Regions from separate parts of the Streptomyces mabaensis genome, predicted to be linked through region 2. Evidence: riboswitches for the same ligand, from Rfam matches in the RefSeq annotation. Region 2 holds a riboswitch; the other holds the start of a gene.
The links. Region 2 has a riboswitch for glycine ahead of gcvT (glycine cleavage system aminomethyltransferase GcvT). Riboswitches for the same ligand answer to the same signal wherever they lie in the genome.

Region 1: it holds a riboswitch for glycine, as region 2 does, so the genes downstream of both, gcvP (aminomethyl-transferring glycine dehydrogenase) here and gcvT (glycine cleavage system aminomethyltransferase GcvT) in region 2, are expected to answer to the same signal.

The regions. Positions count from the first base shown of each region.
Region 1 is NZ_JBSOPZ010000010.1:7,033-15,360, reverse strand. Features, by position in the region: gene ACWV17_RS10830 (hypothetical protein) at 1-41, shown strand, start outside; gene ACWV17_RS10825 (hypothetical protein) at 202-789, shown strand; gene ACWV17_RS10820 (DUF5999 family protein) at 1,090-1,287, shown strand; gene gcvP (aminomethyl-transferring glycine dehydrogenase) at 1,405-4,290, opposite strand; glycine riboswitch at 4,475-4,573, opposite strand; gene ACWV17_RS10810 (PRC-barrel domain-containing protein) at 4,687-5,091, shown strand; gene ACWV17_RS10805 (DNA polymerase IV) at 4,980-6,605, opposite strand; gene ACWV17_RS10800 (MerR family transcriptional regulator) at 6,686-7,318, opposite strand; gene ACWV17_RS10795 (bifunctional nuclease family protein) at 7,487-7,960, opposite strand; gene ftsR (transcriptional regulator FtsR) at 8,013-8,328, opposite strand, start outside.
Region 2 is NZ_JBSOPZ010000022.1:30,841-39,168, reverse strand. Features, by position in the region: gene ACWV17_RS20505 (L-serine ammonia-lyase) at 1-696, opposite strand, end outside; gene glyA (serine hydroxymethyltransferase) at 970-2,238, opposite strand; gene gcvH (glycine cleavage system protein GcvH) at 2,256-2,633, opposite strand; gene gcvT (glycine cleavage system aminomethyltransferase GcvT) at 2,707-3,831, opposite strand; glycine riboswitch at 3,867-3,990, opposite strand; glycine riboswitch at 3,991-4,089, opposite strand; gene ACWV17_RS20485 (AAA family ATPase) at 4,249-4,950, shown strand; gene ACWV17_RS20480 (enhanced serine sensitivity protein SseB) at 5,008-5,769, shown strand; gene ACWV17_RS20475 (enhanced serine sensitivity protein SseB C-terminal domain-containing protein) at 5,940-6,716, shown strand; gene ACWV17_RS20470 (ABC transporter permease) at 7,133-8,131, shown strand; gene ACWV17_RS20465 (ABC transporter substrate-binding protein) at 8,247-8,328, shown strand, end outside.

The DNA.
Region 1 (8,328 bases), on a different contig from region 2:
AGGCCGGATTCCGCCTTGTCCGCAATACGCGGGACAGCTAGCCGAAACACTGCGTGAACACACGTCGTATAAACTCGACAAACGAGGCAGAGAGTTGGCGCCCGGCCATTGCCCCACGGCCCCCCTCTGGCCCCAGAATGCGACAGCGCCGTCCGCACCTGCCACGCTTCACCGTGTCTCCCAAGTGAGAGGCGTCCCACTATGCCGCTGCATGTCCCCCCGGCTCCCGCGCCTGCCCTGCGCAGCGTTCTCGCGGCACTCGGCTCCCCCACCGCCGTCCGCGAAGCCCGCACCCCCGCCCTTCGCTCCGCCCAGGGGCCACTGAGCCCCGAACTCCCGCTTCCCGTCCACGTACTGGACCGGATGACGCCGGGCGACCAGCCGCCCCGCACCAGGCTCGCCGGATGGCGCTTCCTGATCCACTCCGGCGGCCGTCCCGTCGCGGCCGCGGACACCATGCTGACCCCGGACGGCTGGACGTTCGCGCACTTCTTCGAGGGCCCGTACGTCGCCGCCACGGAAAGCGCACTGCGCCAGGCGGAGTCGACGGCCTCTCACTACCAGCCGAGACTGCTGTCGGTGCCGGAGCTGTACATGCTCACGCTGTGGCTGCACGGCACCGTGGGCGCGGACGGCTCCACGGGCGGTCCCGAGCCCGCGGATCTGCTGGTGCCCCTCGCCCCTGCCCCGCCCGGCATCGCCGCCCACCGGCCGCACCGCGTGGCCGATCTGTTGCCCGTACTGACCCATCGCCTCTCCGCGGTGCCGCTGCTCGGCTCCCCCGCCTGACACGGTGGCGAGGCGCCCCGCGACGCCGGACGCGTCGCGGGGCGCCTCGCTGTCCGGGCCCATCCGGACTAGTCCGGTCCGGCGCTCCGAACCATCCGAAGAGACCAGGCAGTTGAGCTGAACCGCCCGCACGGGTGACGCGTCATTAATCAGTAAGGAAGAGCTGTCGCGAAATCCCTGCGGATTGACGCCCGTGGGGCAACACTGGGGACCGGACCGACCGACTGATGACGGGGGGCGGCCATGAACACAGCATCGAGCCGCAGGACACTCACCACAACGCAGCGAAAGAACGCATCCATGTGCCAGCACCAGCCACCGTGCCCGTCAGCCGACTCCGCCGACCGGGAGGCTGCGCACGTCGTCGCACACCACCCGGAACAGGGCTGGAGCCTGCTGTGCAACGGAGTCCTCCTGTTCGAGGACACCGGTGAGCTGCTGCCGGACGGGCAGATCATCGCCCCGCACCGGCCGCTTCAGGTGATGACGGCCGCGTAGCCCGGCGGGGCGAGCGGACGGAGAACACGAACAGTACGACGAAGGGCCGGCCCGGAGACCTCTCCGAACCGGCCCTGACGCATGCCCGCGGGCCCTGTGGACCTGCGGGCGGACCCGTCAGTTGTCGTACTCGTCCATCGGGGGGCAGGAGCAGACGAGGTTGCGGTCGCCGAAGGCACCGTCGATCCGGCGCACCGGCGGCCAGTACTTGTCCGCCGCCGAGACGCCGGCCGGGAAGACCGCCTCCTCGCGGGTGTAGGCGTGCTCCCACTCGCCGCCCAGCGCGGCAGCCGTGTGCGGCGCCTGGCGCAGCGGGTTGTCGTCGGCCGGCCACTCGCCCGAGGCGACCCGCTCGATCTCACCGCGAATCGCGATCATGGCGTCGCAGAAGCGGTCGAGCTCACCGAGGTCCTCGCTCTCGGTCGGCTCGATCATCAGCGTGCCGGCCACCGGGAACGACATGGTGGGCGCGTGGAAGCCGTAGTCGATCAGCCGCTTGGCGATGTCGTCGACGCTGACACCGGTGACCTTCGACAGCGGCCGCAGGTCCACGATGCACTCGTGGGCGACCAGCCCGTTCGGGCCGGTGTACAGCACCGGGTAGTGCGGCTCCAGCCGCTTGGCGATGTAGTTGGCGCCGAGCACCGCGACCTGGGTGGCGCGCTTGAGACCCTCGCCGCCCATCAGGCGGACGTACGCCCACGAGATCGGCAGGATGCCCGCCGAGCCCCACGGGGCGGCCGAGATCGGGCCGACGCCCGTCTCCGGTCCCGCGGTCGGCTGCAGCGGGTGGTTCGGCAGGTACGGGGCTAGGTGCGCCCGGACACCGACCGGGCCGACGCCCGGACCGCCGCCGCCGTGCGGGATGCAGAAGGTCTTGTGCAGGTTGAGGTGCGAGACGTCGCCGCCGAACTTGCCCGGCTGCGCCACGCCCACCAGCGCGTTGAGGTTGGCGCCGTCGACGTACACCTGGCCGCCGGCGTCGTGCACGGCGGCGCAGATGTCGGCGACGTGCTCCTCGAACACTCCGTGCGTGGACGGGTAGGTGATCATGAGCACGGAGAGCTCGTCGCGGTACTGCTCGATCTTGGCGCGCAGGTCCTCGGCGTCCACCTCGCCGTCGTCGGCGGTCTTGACCACGACGACCTTCATCCCGGCCATCACGGCACTGGCGGCGTTGGTGCCGTGCGCGGAGGACGGGATCAGGCAGATGGTGCGCTGGGTGTCGCCGTTGGCGCGGTGGTACGCGCGGACGGCCAGCAGGCCCGCGAGCTCGCCCTGCGAACCGGCGTTGGGCTGGATCGACACCTTGTCGTACCCGGTGACCTCCGCGAGCCGCTCCTCCAGCTCACGGATGAGGGTGAGGTAGCCGGCAGCCTGCTCGACCGGCGCGAACGGGTGCAGCGCCGCGAACTCCGGCCAGGTCACCGGCTCCATCTCGGTGGTCGCGTTGAGCTTCATGGTGCAGGAGCCCAGCGGGATCATGCCGCGGTCCAGCGCGTAGTCGCGGTCGGCGAGCTTGCGCAGGTAGCGCAGCATCGCGGTCTCGGAGCGGTGCTGGTGGAAGACCGGGTGGGTCAGGTAGTCGTCGGTGCGCAGCAGGCTCTCGGGCAGCGCGTCGGTGCCTTCCGCGTCGAGGGCCTCGATGTCGGCCTCGACCCCGAAGGCGGCCCAGACGGCCGCGATCTCGGTGCGGCCGGTGGTCTCGTCGCACGCGACGGAGACGTGGTCGGCGTCGACCAGCCGCAGGTTGACCCCGCCCTCACGGGCGGCGGCCACGACCGCGGCGGCCCGGCCGGGCACCCGTACGGTGAGCGTGTCGAAGTACGCACCGTGCACGACCTCGGCGCCGCCGGCCCGCAGTCCCCCGGCGAGCAGCGCGGCGTACCGGTGGGTGCGCCGCGCGATGCCCTTCAGCCCCTCGGGGCCGTGGTAGACGGCGTACATGCCGGCCATGACGGCGAGCAGCACCTGCGCGGTACAGATGTTGCTGGTGGCCTTCTCGCGGCGGATGTGCTGCTCGCGGGTCTGCAGGGCCAGGCGGTACGCCTTGTTGCCGTCGGCATCCACGGAGACGCCGACCAGGCGGCCGGGCAGGCTGCGCGCGAACTTCTCACGTACGGCCATGAAGCCGGCGTGCGGTCCGCCGAAGCCCATCGGCACGCCGAAGCGCTGGGTGGTGCCGACCGCGATGTCGGCGCCGAGCGCGCCGGGGGAGGTCAGCAGGGTCAGGGCGAGCAGGTCGGCGGCGACCGTGACGACCGCGCCGAGCTCGTGGGCCCGCTCGATCACCGGCTGGAGATCGCGCACCTGGCCGGAGGCGCCCGGGTACTGGAGCAGCACACCGAAGACGCCGCGCTCGGCGGCCTCGGCCGGGATGCCCTGGGAGAGGTCGGCGACGACGACCTCGACACCGGTCGGCTCGGCGCGGGTCTCGATCACGGCGATGGTCTGCGGCAGCGTGTCCGCGTCGACGAGGAAGACGCCGTTCTTGACCTTGCCCATGCGGCGGGAGAGCGACATGGCCTCGGCGGCCGCGGTGCCCTCGTCGAGCAGCGAGGCGCCGGAGGTGGGCAGCCCGGTGAGCTCGGCGACCATGGTCTGGAAGTTCAGCAGCGCCTCCAGGCGGCCCTGCGAGATCTCCGGCTGGTAGGGGGTGTACGCGGTGTACCAGGCCGGGTTCTCCATGACGTTGCGGAGGATCACCGGCGGGGTGAAGGTGCCGTAGTAGCCGAGCCCGATCATCGGGGCGAGCACCTGGTTGCGCTCCGCGAGGGAACGCAGCTCGGCGAGCACCTCGGCCTCGGAGCGGGCGCCGGGAAGGCGAAGCGATTCTGCGCTCTTGATCACCTCGGGTACCGCAGCGGCCGTGAGCTCGTCGAGCGAGCCGTAGCCGACCTGCGCGAGCATCTTGGCCTGGGCCTCGGCATCGGGGCCGATGTGGCGGCGCTCGAACGGAATGCCGTGTTCCAGCTGGGAGAGCGGAATGCGGTTGGCGGTCATCGGGAGGCCTCCTGGTCTGACGACCTGCGAGGGGCACCGCGGCGCGGGTGCCCGGACGGCCTCCCCCTCTGTCATCTCAACCTGAGAGTTTCACCGGCCCGCCCAAGGCGCGCCGGCTTTCACCGTCGGTGAGGAGGGGATCCGGAACGTACCGCCCGACGCCCGCCCTGCTTTCCAGAGTGACCTCGTCCGTGCGGTACGTGTGCCTGAGAGATTCCGGGGAGGATTTGCTCCTTCGGCGCCTCCGTCTACTGCATTCGGAGGACTCTCCCGCATGGGGTCAGCAGCCGACAGCCAGCCTACCAGCGCCGTCTGTAAAGGTCCCCCGAGTGGCCGCCACCCCAAATGTGCACTTTTGTAGTCTTTACGGAGCAGTTGCGACCAATTGGAGGGACCGTGCAGACCGACATCGATCCGCGCAGCCTGATCGGCCGCAAGGCGTTCGACCGCAATGGCACCAAGATCGGCACCATTGACGAGGTCTACCTCGACGATGCCACGGGAATGCCGGAGTGGGCGGCCGTACGGACCGGACTGTTCAGCCGTGACGCGTTCGTCCCGCTGGAGCCCAGCGAGGTCGTCGAAGGCGGCCTGCGGGTTCCGTTCGAACGGGCGCTCATCAAGGACGCGCCCGACTTCGGTGTGGGCCGCCATCTCTCCCCGGAGCAGGAGCTTCAGCTCTACCACCACTACGGGCTCGACGTGTCCTTCCCCGGTGGGCTGGCGGGTCCGCCGCCCTCCCCCGCCTCCACTCCTCCGGACCGGGACTTCGGCCGGATCGCCGGCACCGACGACGCCTGATCCGCGACCCGGCCGACGAGCGGCAACGGCTCGGACAGCTCCAGCTCGGGATCGTCGACTCTGAACGTCCGCACCCGGCCCGGCTCCGAGCCGGGCTCCTCGAACCGTACGGTCACCCGCCCCACCCCACTTCCCTGCACCCATCCCGCCCCGTACACGGCGTGCCGGACGTCGTGCCCGGCCGGCCACCTCCGCTCCGCCAACGACTCCCCAGCAGCCTGCGCGACGCCGGCATGGCGCCCCGCTTCGTCCGCACTCCGGTGCTCGGCCGCAAGCCCAGTGGTGCGCCCGGCCCTGCCCACGACCGGGTCGCCTGCATGGGCGCCGACAGGACCCGCGGGCGACCCACCCGCGGGACGCGCCGCCGGGGCCTCCGTACCGGGGCCGGCCGGGGGCCCCGCCGGGGCCGCGGCCGGCTCGGGGGGTGCCTCCGCATTCGCTCCCGCCGCCTGCGCGAAGAGATCCTCCTGCGTGAAGTCCGCCAGACCCGTGACGCCCACGCCCAGCAGCCGGACCCCACCCGTGGTGTCCACCGCCTCCAGCAGCCGCGCCGCGGCCTCGCGCACCACCGTCCGGTCGTCCGTCGGTCCCCGCAGCGTCTCCGAGCGGGTCAGCGTCGAGAAGTCGTACCGGCGCACCTTCAGCACGACCGTGCGGCCGGACCGCCCCGCCTCCCGCAGGCGCTGCGTACACCGGTCGGCGAGCCGCTGCACTTCCGCCTGCACCCGGCCCCTGTCGTGCAGGTCGACGTCGAACGTGTCCTCGACGGACACCGATTTCGCATCCCGCTCGGCGACCACCGGCCGGTCGTCCAGCCCCTGCGCCATCCGGTACAGCGATCCCCCGTGTGCCCGCCCCAACAGCCTGACCAGCTCGTCCTCCCCGGCCTCCGCCAGCTCCGCGATCGTGGTCATCCCGGCTCGCCGCAGATGCTCGCCGGTGGCCGGCCCCACTCCCGGCAGCGTCCGGACCGGCATGGGGGCCAGCAGCTCGCGCTCCGTTCCCGGCTCGACAAGCACCAGACCGTCCGGTTTGGCCTGCTCCGAGGCGATCTTGGCCAGCATCTTGGACCCCGCGAGCCCCACCGAACCCGTCAGCCCGGTACCCGCCAGGATGTCCCGGCGCAGCCGCTCACCGGTCGCCCGCGCGGACGCCGAGTCGTCGGCCGACCCGCCCGCCTCCAGATCGACGAACGCCTCGTCGAGGCTCAGCGGCTCGACCAGCGGCGACAGCCGGCCCAGCAGCTCCATCACCTGGTCGCTGACCGCGCGGTACAGCGAGAAGCGGGGCACCAGATACGCCGCGTTGGGGGCCAGCCGCCGGGCCTGCGCCATCGGCATCGCGGAGTGCACGCCGAAGCGCCTGGCCTCGTACGACGCGGTGGCGACGACCCCGCGCGGCCCCAGCCCGCCGACCACCACCGGCTTGCCGCGCAGGCTGGGCTTCGCGGCCTGCTCCACGGCGGCGTAGAAGGCATCCATGTCGAGATGCAGAATCGTGGGCGCGGCTCTCACATCACCGATGCTGCCCTACACCACTGACAACGCCCCGCACGTGAACAACGCCCCGCACGCGCGTACCGGCCCCGGACCCCTCAGACCGCCCTGTTGCGGCGTCTGGCCAGCTCGTCGGCCGGATGGTGCCCGACCAGCGTCTCGCCGGTGTCGATGCGCTCGCCGTGCAGCTGGGACAACGCGCTCTCGACATCGCGCCACACCACACCCACGGCGATCCCGAAGACGCCCTGGCCGCCCTGGAGGAGGTCGACGACCTCGTCGGGCGAGGTGCACTCGTACACCGTGGCCCCGTCGCTCATCAGCGTCATCCGCTCCAGATCGGAGAACCCGCGGGCACGCAGATGCTGCACCGCGGTGCGGATGTTCTGGAGAGCCACCCCCGTGTCCAGGAAACGCTTCACGATCTTGAGGACTACGACGTCCCGGAAGCTGTACAGCCGCTGGGTCCCCGAACCATGAGCGGGCCGCACACTCGGCTCGACCAGTCCGGTGCGCGCCCAGTAGTCGAGCTGCCTGTACGTGATCCCCGCCGCCGCACACGCCGTCGGCCCCCGGTAGCCGACCTGTTCGGTCGCTGCTCCGTTGGGGCCCCCCGGGCCCTGCTGACGGGCTGTGGGGCCGGCCGCACTGCTGTGAAGCGGAAACGGCCCGCTTCCCCCCGGACTCCGTCCGGAGGCACCCCCCGCCGTACCGCCGCCGCTGCTACTCACGCCGACCCTCCGTCCTTGACCTGCCCACTCGACGGTAGGCAGTCACCAGGGGTGCGTCAACGATCGCCACACTCGGCACGCCGAGTGATAATCACCCTGAGAGTGGTTTCCCGTATCCCCATACGGGGAAAGGCTTCTCGAATGCGCCGAAGGCTCCCCGCGGGAAACTCACTGGCCCTTGGTCCCGAAGTCCTCCGGTGAGATCTGGTCGAGGAACTCGCGGAACTTCTCCACCTCGTCCTCCTGCTCGTCCGGGATGGCGATACCGGCGTCGTCCAGCACGCCGTCACTGCCGTAGATCGGCGTTCCGGTGCGCAGCGCCAGCGCTATGGCGTCGGAGGGCCTCGCGCTGACCTCCACGCCGCTGGCGAACACCAGCTCCGCGTAGAAGACGCCTTCCCGCAGGTCCGTGATCCGGACTTCGGTCAGCTCCTGTCCGACCGCCTCCAGCACGTCCTTGAACAGGTCGTGGGTCAGCGGTCTGGCGGGGGCCATGCCCTGCTGAGCGAAGGCGATCGCGGTCGCCTCCCCCGGTCCGATCCAGATGGGGAGGTACCGATCGCCTCCCACTTCACGCAGGAGCACGATCGGTTGGTTGGAGGGCATTTCCACCCGGACACCCACAACGTCGAGCTCGTTCACACAGCAACCCTAGGACCTGCCCGGCAGGTTTGGGTAGTCGGGCTCCCCCGGGTCAGTGCAGGCGCACCCCGAGGGAGGTCTGCACCAGCGCCGCATGGAGGCGTACGGAGAGGGCGGCAAGCTCTTTCACGGTGGCCTCGGCATGCGCCCTGGTCTGCGGATTACGGTGCCTGCGCAGCGGCGCCACCACCTGCTCGACCAGCCCCGCCTCCCGGTCCGCGGCAGCCTTCATGGCCCGGAGATGGCGGGGCTCGAGGCCGAAACGCCCGAGGTCCGCGATCAGTCGGGCCACGGTGACCGTCTCGGCGTCGTAGCCGCCCCCGGAGGCCGGCGCGATCAGGCCGTACGACTCCCATTCGACGAGCTGC
Region 2 (8,328 bases):
GCCGCGTGCCACGCACGCCTGCATGACCCGCCAGATCTCCAGCAGGCCCTCGCGGATCTCCTCCTCGGTGCGCCAGGACTTCTCGTTCTCCAGCATCAGCGCGGAGATGGACAGACCGGTCTCCGAGGCCAGCCGCAGCAGCTCGTCACCGGTGCGGAAGGGGTACTTCAGCACGGTGTCGTCGAGCTTGATCCGGTCCTCGCCCACCGCGTCCTCGTCGACGACGAAGCCGCCGCCCACCGAGTAGTACGTCTTCTCCAGCAGTGGTGTGCCCGACGCGTCGTACGCGAACAGGGTCATGCCGTTCGCGTGGTACGGGAGGGAGCGGCGGCGGTGCAGGATCAGCTGGTTCGGCTCGTCGAACTCGATCTCGTGCGCCGCGCCGATCTCCGCGCCCAGCAGGCGGAGCCGGCCGGTCTGCCGGATCCGTTCGACCTCGTCGTCCGCCGTCTCGACGTTCACCGTGCGGGGCGAGTGGCCCTCCAGGCCCAGCAGCACCGCCTTCGGGGTGCCGTGACCATGCCCGGTGGCGCCCAGCGAGCCGAACAGCTCCGCCCGCACCGCGGCGGTCTGCGCGAGCAGACCGTCCTTCTTCAGCCGGCCGACGAACATCCGCGCCGCCCGCATCGGACCGACCGTGTGCGACGAAGACGGACCGATACCGATGGAGAAAAGATCGAAGACGGAGATGGCCACGGTGGCGGACTCCCTTGTCTGCTCGTGGTGGGCGGTGCGGGTGCGGGTGCGGTGCGGTAAGGAGTGTTTGTAGAAGACGAGCCTAACGCGAATGGGTGACGGGCATGCCTCGGCCGAGTGTCGGGGAGGTACCGCTGTCCGTCCGGTCATACGAATGGCCCGGCCTGTGGACAACTCAGGCCGGGCCATCGCGTCGCCGCCCTACGGTGAATCCGTCAGATCAACGGGCTCGTGCGGGGCTCATGGCGACGGGGGTCGAGCAATGTCACCGATTCACAGTGACGGGTACAGCGGGTGCTTGGCGGCGAGGGCCGTGACGCGGGCCTTGAGGGAGGTGCTGTCGTATGACGGCTTGAGTGCTTCGGCGATGATGTCGGCGACTTCGGTGAAGTCCTCGGTGCCGAATCCGCGGGTGGCCAGGGCCGGCGTGCCGATCCGCAGGCCGGAGGTGACCATCGGCGGCCGGGGGTCGTTCGGGATGGCGTTGCGGTTGACCGTGATGCCCAGTTCGTGGAGCCGGTCCTCGGCCTGCTGGCCGTCCAGTTCGGAGTTGCGCAGGTCGACGAGCACCAGGTGGACGTCCGTGCCGCCGGTCAGGACGGAGACGCCGTGCTCGGTGACGTCGGGCTGTACCAGGCGCTCGGCGAGGATCCGGGCGCCGTCCAGGGTGCGCTGCTGGCGCTCCTTGAACTCGTCGGACGCGGCGACCTTGAAGGAGACCGCCTTGGCCGCGATGACGTGTTCCAGGGGGCCGCCCTGCTGGCCGGGGAAGACCGCGGAGTTGATCTTCTTGGCCAGTTCCTGGGTGGAGAGGATCACGCCGCCGCGTGGGCCGCCGAGGGTCTTGTGGGTGGTGGTGGTGACCACGTGGGCGTGCGGTACCGGGTTGGGGTGCAGGCCCGCGGCCACCAGGCCGGCGAAGTGGGCCATGTCCACCATCAGGTAGGCGCCGACCTCGTCGGCGATCCGGCGGAAGGCGGCGAAGTCCAGCCGGCGCGGGTAGGCGGACCAGCCGGCGACGATCAGCTTCGGCCGGGATTCCTTGGCCAGCCGTTCGACCTCGGCCATGTCGACCTGTCCGGTGGTCTCCTCGACGTGGTAGGCGACCACGTTGTAGAGCTTGCCGGAGAAGTTGATCTTCATGCCGTGGGTCAGGTGCCCGCCGTGGGCCAGGTTCAGACCCATGATCGTGTCGCCCGGCTTCAGCAGCGCGAACATCGCGGCCGCGTTGGCCTGGGCGCCGGAGTGGGGCTGGACATTGGCGTGCTCGGCGCCGAACAGTGCCTTGATGCGGTCGATCGCGATCTGCTCGACCACGTCGACGTGCTCGCAGCCGCCGTAGTAGCGGCGGCCGGGGTAGCCCTCGGCGTACTTGTTCGTCAGAACGGAGCCCTGGGCCTCCATGACCGCGACCGGAGCGAAGTTCTCCGAAGCGATCATTTCGAGGGTGGACTGCTGACGGTGGAGCTCGGCGTCGACAGCGGCGGCGACGTCCGGGTCCAGCTCATGGAGGGAGGTGTTCAGAAGCGACTTCGAAGACATCACGGTCCCTGGGGGTCTCAGTTGCCGGAGAGGGCGGCGTACTCGTCGGCGGAGAGCAGATCGTCCGGCGCGTCGGAGACGCGCACCTTGAACAGCCATCCCTCCTCGTACGGGGCGGTGTTCACGAGCGACGGGTCGTCAACGACGTTCTGGTTGATCTCGGTGACCTCACCGGAGACGGGGGAGTACAGGTCGCTGACGGACTTGGTCGACTCCAGCTCGCCGCAGGTCTCGCCGGCGGCAACGGTGTCGCCCACCTCAGGCAGCTGGGCGAAGACGACGTCGCCGAGCGCGTTCGCGGCGAACTCCGTGATGCCGACCGTCGACACGCCGTCCTCGACGGCCGACAGCCACTCGTGCTCCTTGCTGTAACGAAGCTGCTGGGGGTTGCTCATGGCCTGATTCTCCTGGATGCGGGGGAGTGATGTTGGACTGATGTCTTGAAGAGTGAGACGCGCGTGTGCGAGGTCACTTCTGGCGCTTGTAGAAGGGGAGCGCCACGACCTCGTACGGCTCATGGGTACCGCGAATGTCGACGCCCACGCCGGAGGTGCCGGGCTCGGCGTGTGCGGCGTCCACGTACGCCATGGCGAGCGGCTTGCCGAGCGTCGGGGAGGGCGCGCCCGAGGTGACCTCGCCGACGACCTTGCCGTCGGCGACAACGGCGAAGCCGGCACGGGGCACCCGGCGGCCTTCGGCGATCAGGCCGACCAGCTTGCGCGGGGGCTTGGTCGCGGCGCGCTCGGCGGCGGCTTCCAGGGCCGCCCGGCCCACGAACTTGCCGTCGTTGGAGGTCTTCTCGAACTTGACGACCCGGCCGAGGCCCGCGTCGAACGGCGTCAGCGCGGTGGTCAGCTCGTGCCCGTACAGCGGCATGCCCGCCTCCAGGCGGAGCGTGTCGCGGCAGGACAGTCCGGCCGGGACGAGGCCGACGGGGGTGCCCGCCTCGGTCAGGGCCTGCCACAGCTTCTCGGCGTGCTGCGGGTCGACGAACAGCTCGAAACCGTCTTCGCCGGTGTAGCCCGTACGGGCGATCAGCGCGGGGACACCGGCGACCGTGCCGGGCAGGCCGGCGTAGTACTTCAGCCCGTCCAGGTCGGCGTCGGTCAGCGACTTCAGGATGCCGGGGGACTCGGGGCCCTGGATGGCGATGAGCGCGTACGCGTCACGGTCGTCGCGGACCTCGGCGTCGAAGTCCTCGGCGCGGGCGGTGATCGCGTCCAGCACGGTCTGGGCGTTGGAGGCGTTGGCGACGACCATGTACTCGGTCTCGCCGAGGCGGTAGACGATCAGGTCGTCGAGGATGCCGCCGTCCTCCTGGCAGATCATCGTGTAGCGGGCGCGGCCCACGGCGACACTGCCGATGTTGCCCACCAGGGCGTAGTCCAGGCAGTTCGCGGCTTCGGGGCCGGTGACCGTGATCTCACCCATGTGGGAGAGGTCGAAGAGACCGGCCTTGGTGCGGACCGCGTTGTGCTCGTCGCGTTCGCTGCCGTACCGCAGCGGCATGTCCCAGCCCGCGAAGTCGGTCATGGTCGCGCCCAGCGCGCGATGCACGGCATCGAGGGCGGTCAAACGGGGGGTGTTCGTCATGGGGGTGGCTCCCAGGGCATGGCCGATGAGGACTTTCCTCCCCATCTGTCATCGGAACCTGAGAGGTTCACCACGACCTGTACGTACAGTCGGCTGTACGCAGTCGTGACTTGCACCTTGGGTGGAGCCACCTGGCAGCGGCCCGCTTTTCAGATGTGCCTCGCCCGCGCGGTACGGGGCCTGAGAGATTCAAGGGAGGGACTTGCTCCTTCGGCGCCCGGCACACACAGGTGGCCGGGACTCTCCCGCGCAGGTTCAAGCGGCCTTTATGCAGTTGGCGCGGACATCATTGCACGCATCGGAGCAGAACGGGGGCCCGGCCCCGAACCCGGCGCGAACGGCAAAACGCTTGTGCCTCATTACCGCTTCTTTACACTCGGTGACAGGGTAGGTGTGAACCCGAACCGGGGGAGGACGATCAATTTGACGAGGCCTGGGGCGTATGCGACGACCGCGGGGGTCGCGCAGGGCGCGGTCACCGCGCAACCAGGCGTGCCCGTGCCCGGGGAGGCCCTCGGGCGGCCCGAGCCCCTGGTCCGCGACCTGCGGGACCGGCCCGGCCGCGGCCCGCGCGGCCTCGACTTCGCCGCGGGAGACGTGGTGGTCGTCTCGGGCCTGCCGGGCAGCGGCAAGAGCACGCTGATCAAGCGCACCGCGGCGACGCGCAGCATCGACTCCCAGGACGTCCGGGAGCGCTGGGAGGCCCGGATGCCCGGCTTCCTGCCGTACGCGGTCTACCGCATCCTGGTGCGCGTCGCGCACTACGCCGGGCTGTGGCGGGCACTCCGCTCGGGCGAGAGCGTCGTCGTGCATGACTGCGGGACGCAGGCGTGGGTGCGGCGGCTGCTGGCCCGCGAGGCCCGGCGCCGGGGGAGCGCGCTCCATCTGGTGCTGCTCGACGTCACCCCCGAGACCGCCCTGGAGGGCCAGGCCGAGCGGGGCCGCGGCGTCTCCGGGTACGCCTTCTCCCGGCACCGGCGGGCGGTCGGCCGGCTGGTGGGCGACGCGGAGAACGGCCGGCTGCCGGCCGGCTGCGCCTCGGCCGTCCTGCTGGACCGGAGCGCGGCGGGCGCCCTGCACCGGATCACCTTCACACCGGCCGACGGCCGCGCCGAGTGACGGTTTAGGGTTCCCGCAGGTGGCGCGGCAGCGTGGCGGGAAGGGATCACGGTGAACATGGACATTCCGGCGCAGGGCGCTCCGTACGGCGGCTGGCCGGTCAACGAGCTCGAAGAGGTGCTGGCCGCCTCGGTCGGGAACCCCGCCGCCGGAGGCCGGCTGATCGAGGTGCTCGGGCGCAGCCATGTCTGGGTGCCGCTGCCCAACGGGGGCGGTCCCGACAGCCCGAATCTCGACCTGCCCACCATGGACATCCACGGCGCCGCGTACGTGCCAGTCTTCAGCTCCGAGCAGCAGTTCCTGCACTGCGCGGGTTCGCACATGCCGTTCACCGTCGCGCCCGCCCGGGAGTTCGCCCGCGGCCTGCCGCCGCAGCTGGGCATCGCGGTGAACCCGGACGGCACGGTGGGCGTCCCACTGCCGCCCGAGGCCGTCGCCGAGCTGTGCCGGGTCGGCCGCACGCCGCTGGACGGCCCCGCGAGCGGCGGCCGGGTGCGGCTCTTCGAGCCGGACTGGCAGGACGACCCGGTCGACTTCCTGGCGACGGCGTCGGAGGAGTTCGCGGCGTCCGGCGTGGTGCGTTCCGCCCGGCGCTGCCTGGCCAGCATCGAGGGCGACGCCCCGGTGCTGTTCGTCGGCGTCGAGTTGCTCGCCTGGGAGCCTGCCGAGCGCAACGCGCCGATGGACGCCCTGGGCCGGGCATTGGGCCGGGCCCAGGTCCCCTGGCCGGTCAACCTGGTGCTGCTCGATGTGGCTCAGGACCCGGTGAGCGAATGGCTGCTGGAGCGGGTGCAGCCGTTCTACCGGCGCGAGCCCTAGCCGACCGCGGCCGCAGCCGTGCCCGCGTGCGCGAAGTCATGCGTCAAGGCGGTGTCAGGACTGCCGCTTAAGCTGGTTTGATGACCTGGCCGCACGCGTGTGCACCGCAGGCGGCCGTCGGCCCCGTGACCGCGGGCCGGCACGGTGGACGGAAGAGGGGCGGGTCCCAGGTGAGTGCGTCAGGCACGGCGGCGGCCGGGCAGGTCGAGCACATGCTCCGCCAGGTGACGCCGGGGCGCTACGACGCCTACGAGGCGCTGCTGCACGCCCTCGCGGACGGCCAGGTCTGGATGCTGCTCTGGCAGGGCCAGGCCGGCTCACCCGACGCGCAGTACGGGAACATGGACGTCGACGGACACGGTTACGCGCCCTGCGTCACCTCTACCCAGGAGCTCGCCGCCAGCGGCTGGAACCGTGCCTGCGAGGTGACCACCGGCCGTGACATCGCCTGCGCCCTCTACCCCGACGGCTGGGGGATCTGGCTCAACCCGCACGCCCCCGGCGGCGGCGTGGGCATCCCGTGGGCCGACCTGCGCCGGATCGCCACCGGCCTGGAGCGGATGCCCGCCGGACCGCTGCGGCTCTCCGAACCCGCCATCGAGATCCCGCAGTTCTACGCCCAGCTCACGCAGAACGCCCATCGCACGGGCCCGGTCCGCGCATTGCGCCGCGCCTGGGTCCAGCCGGCGGTCGGTACTCCGTACCTGGCCATCGGCCTCGATCTCTACGACACGACCGCGCCGTCGGTGGAGGCGGCCCGCACGATGATGCGGCAGTCCCTCGGCGCCGTCCCGGAGGGGCTGCCTGTCTCCACGGTCGCGATGTCCGACGAGTACGACCCGGTCGTGATGTGGCTGCGGGCGAACGCCCGGCCGTTCTACGACCGCGAGGCCCACCAGCCCGCCGCGGCGCCCCCGGCGGCCTCGGGGTACCAGGGCACGTACTGACCCCGAGGGCGGCGGCCCCTTCCGGCCCTCCCCGGCCCTTCCCCCGGCCCCGTACCCCGCCCCCTCGGCCCGGCTTCTGTCACCTTCCGGGCAATTCCCGTGTATCCAGCACACGTTGACTTACGTGTCCGATCCGGGCGATACGGGCCGTCTTGCTCCGCTGAGCCGATCACCGCGTCCGCATAACGGAAGCCTCCTGGCCACATCACGGTTGCGCATCCATTCCCCGCCAGGTCTGGCGGGTGATCGCGGCAGCGTTGAAGACTCCCGCAACAAGGACCCGACGGTCCTGCGTACCAGCTGCTCCATCGAGCAATTTACGCACCACGCGCACCATTTGCACCATTGATGGAACGAAGCCGCTACAGCGGCGGGCATGGGCCGGCCACCGTCGGCCGAGAGGGGTCCCCACACCGATGACGGCACCACTGCACGACACGAGCGCGGCCGAGACCGCAGCTGTCGACGTCGCCGCCGATGTTCCCCAGAAGGCGATCGAGGGACGGTCCCCGTGGAAGATCGCCTGGATCCGGCTGAAGCGCGACAAGATCGCTCTGGCCGGCGGCGTCGTGGTGCTTCTGCTGGTTCTGGTCGCGATCTTCGCCCCGCTGATCGTGAGCCTGTTCGGTCATCCGCCGGAGGAGCTGCACGAGGACCAGATCGACCCGCTCCTCGGCACCCCGATCGGCTCCTGGGGCGGCATCAGCTCCGAATTCCTGCTGGGAGTTGAGCCGGTCAACGGCCGCGACGTGTTCAGCCGGATCGTCTACGGCGCCCGGATCTCCCTGCTGGTCGCCTTCCTCTCCGCGTTCGTCGCGGTCTCGCTCGGCACCATCTTCGGCGTCGTCGCCGGCTACTTCGGCGGCTGGGTCGACGCGGCGGTCAGCCGGGTGATGGACCTGCTGCTCGCCTTCCCGCAGCTGCTCTTCATCATCGCGCTGATCTCGGTCACCCCGAACGCGCTCTTCGGCTTCTCCGGCTCGGGCCTGCGGATCGCGGTGCTCGTGCTCGTGATCGGCTTCTTCGGCTGGCCGTACATCGGCCGTATCGTCCGCGGCCAGACGCTCTCGCTGCGTGAGCGAGAGTACGTCGAGGCTGCGCGCAGCCTGGGTGCGGGACGGGCGTACATCCTCTTCCGTGAGCTGCTGCCGAACCTGGTGGCCCCGATCACCGTCTACGCGACGCTGATGATCCCCACCAACATCCTGACCGAAGCAGCCCTGAGCTTCCTCGGCGTCGGCGTCAAGCCGCCCACTCCGTCGTGGGGCGAGATGCTCCAGACAGCCGTGCGCACCTATGAGGACGACCCCGTCTTCATGATCATCCCCGGTCTGGCGATCTTCGTCACCGTCCTCGCCTTCAACCTCTTCGGTGACGGCGTACGGGACGCGCTGGACCCCAAGGGATCCCGCTGACCCCCCACGCCCCACACGTCCCTGCGGACACCCAGCCCCTGCCGACCAGTCAGGAGCGACAGCCAAGAACCACGGCCCCGAAAAGACCGTGACTACAACGGAGGTTGCGAGCATCGTGACAACCCATCGCACGTCGAAGCGCAGGCTTGCCGCAGGCACGGCTGTCGTGCTCGCGGCCCTGCTGTCCACCACCGCAT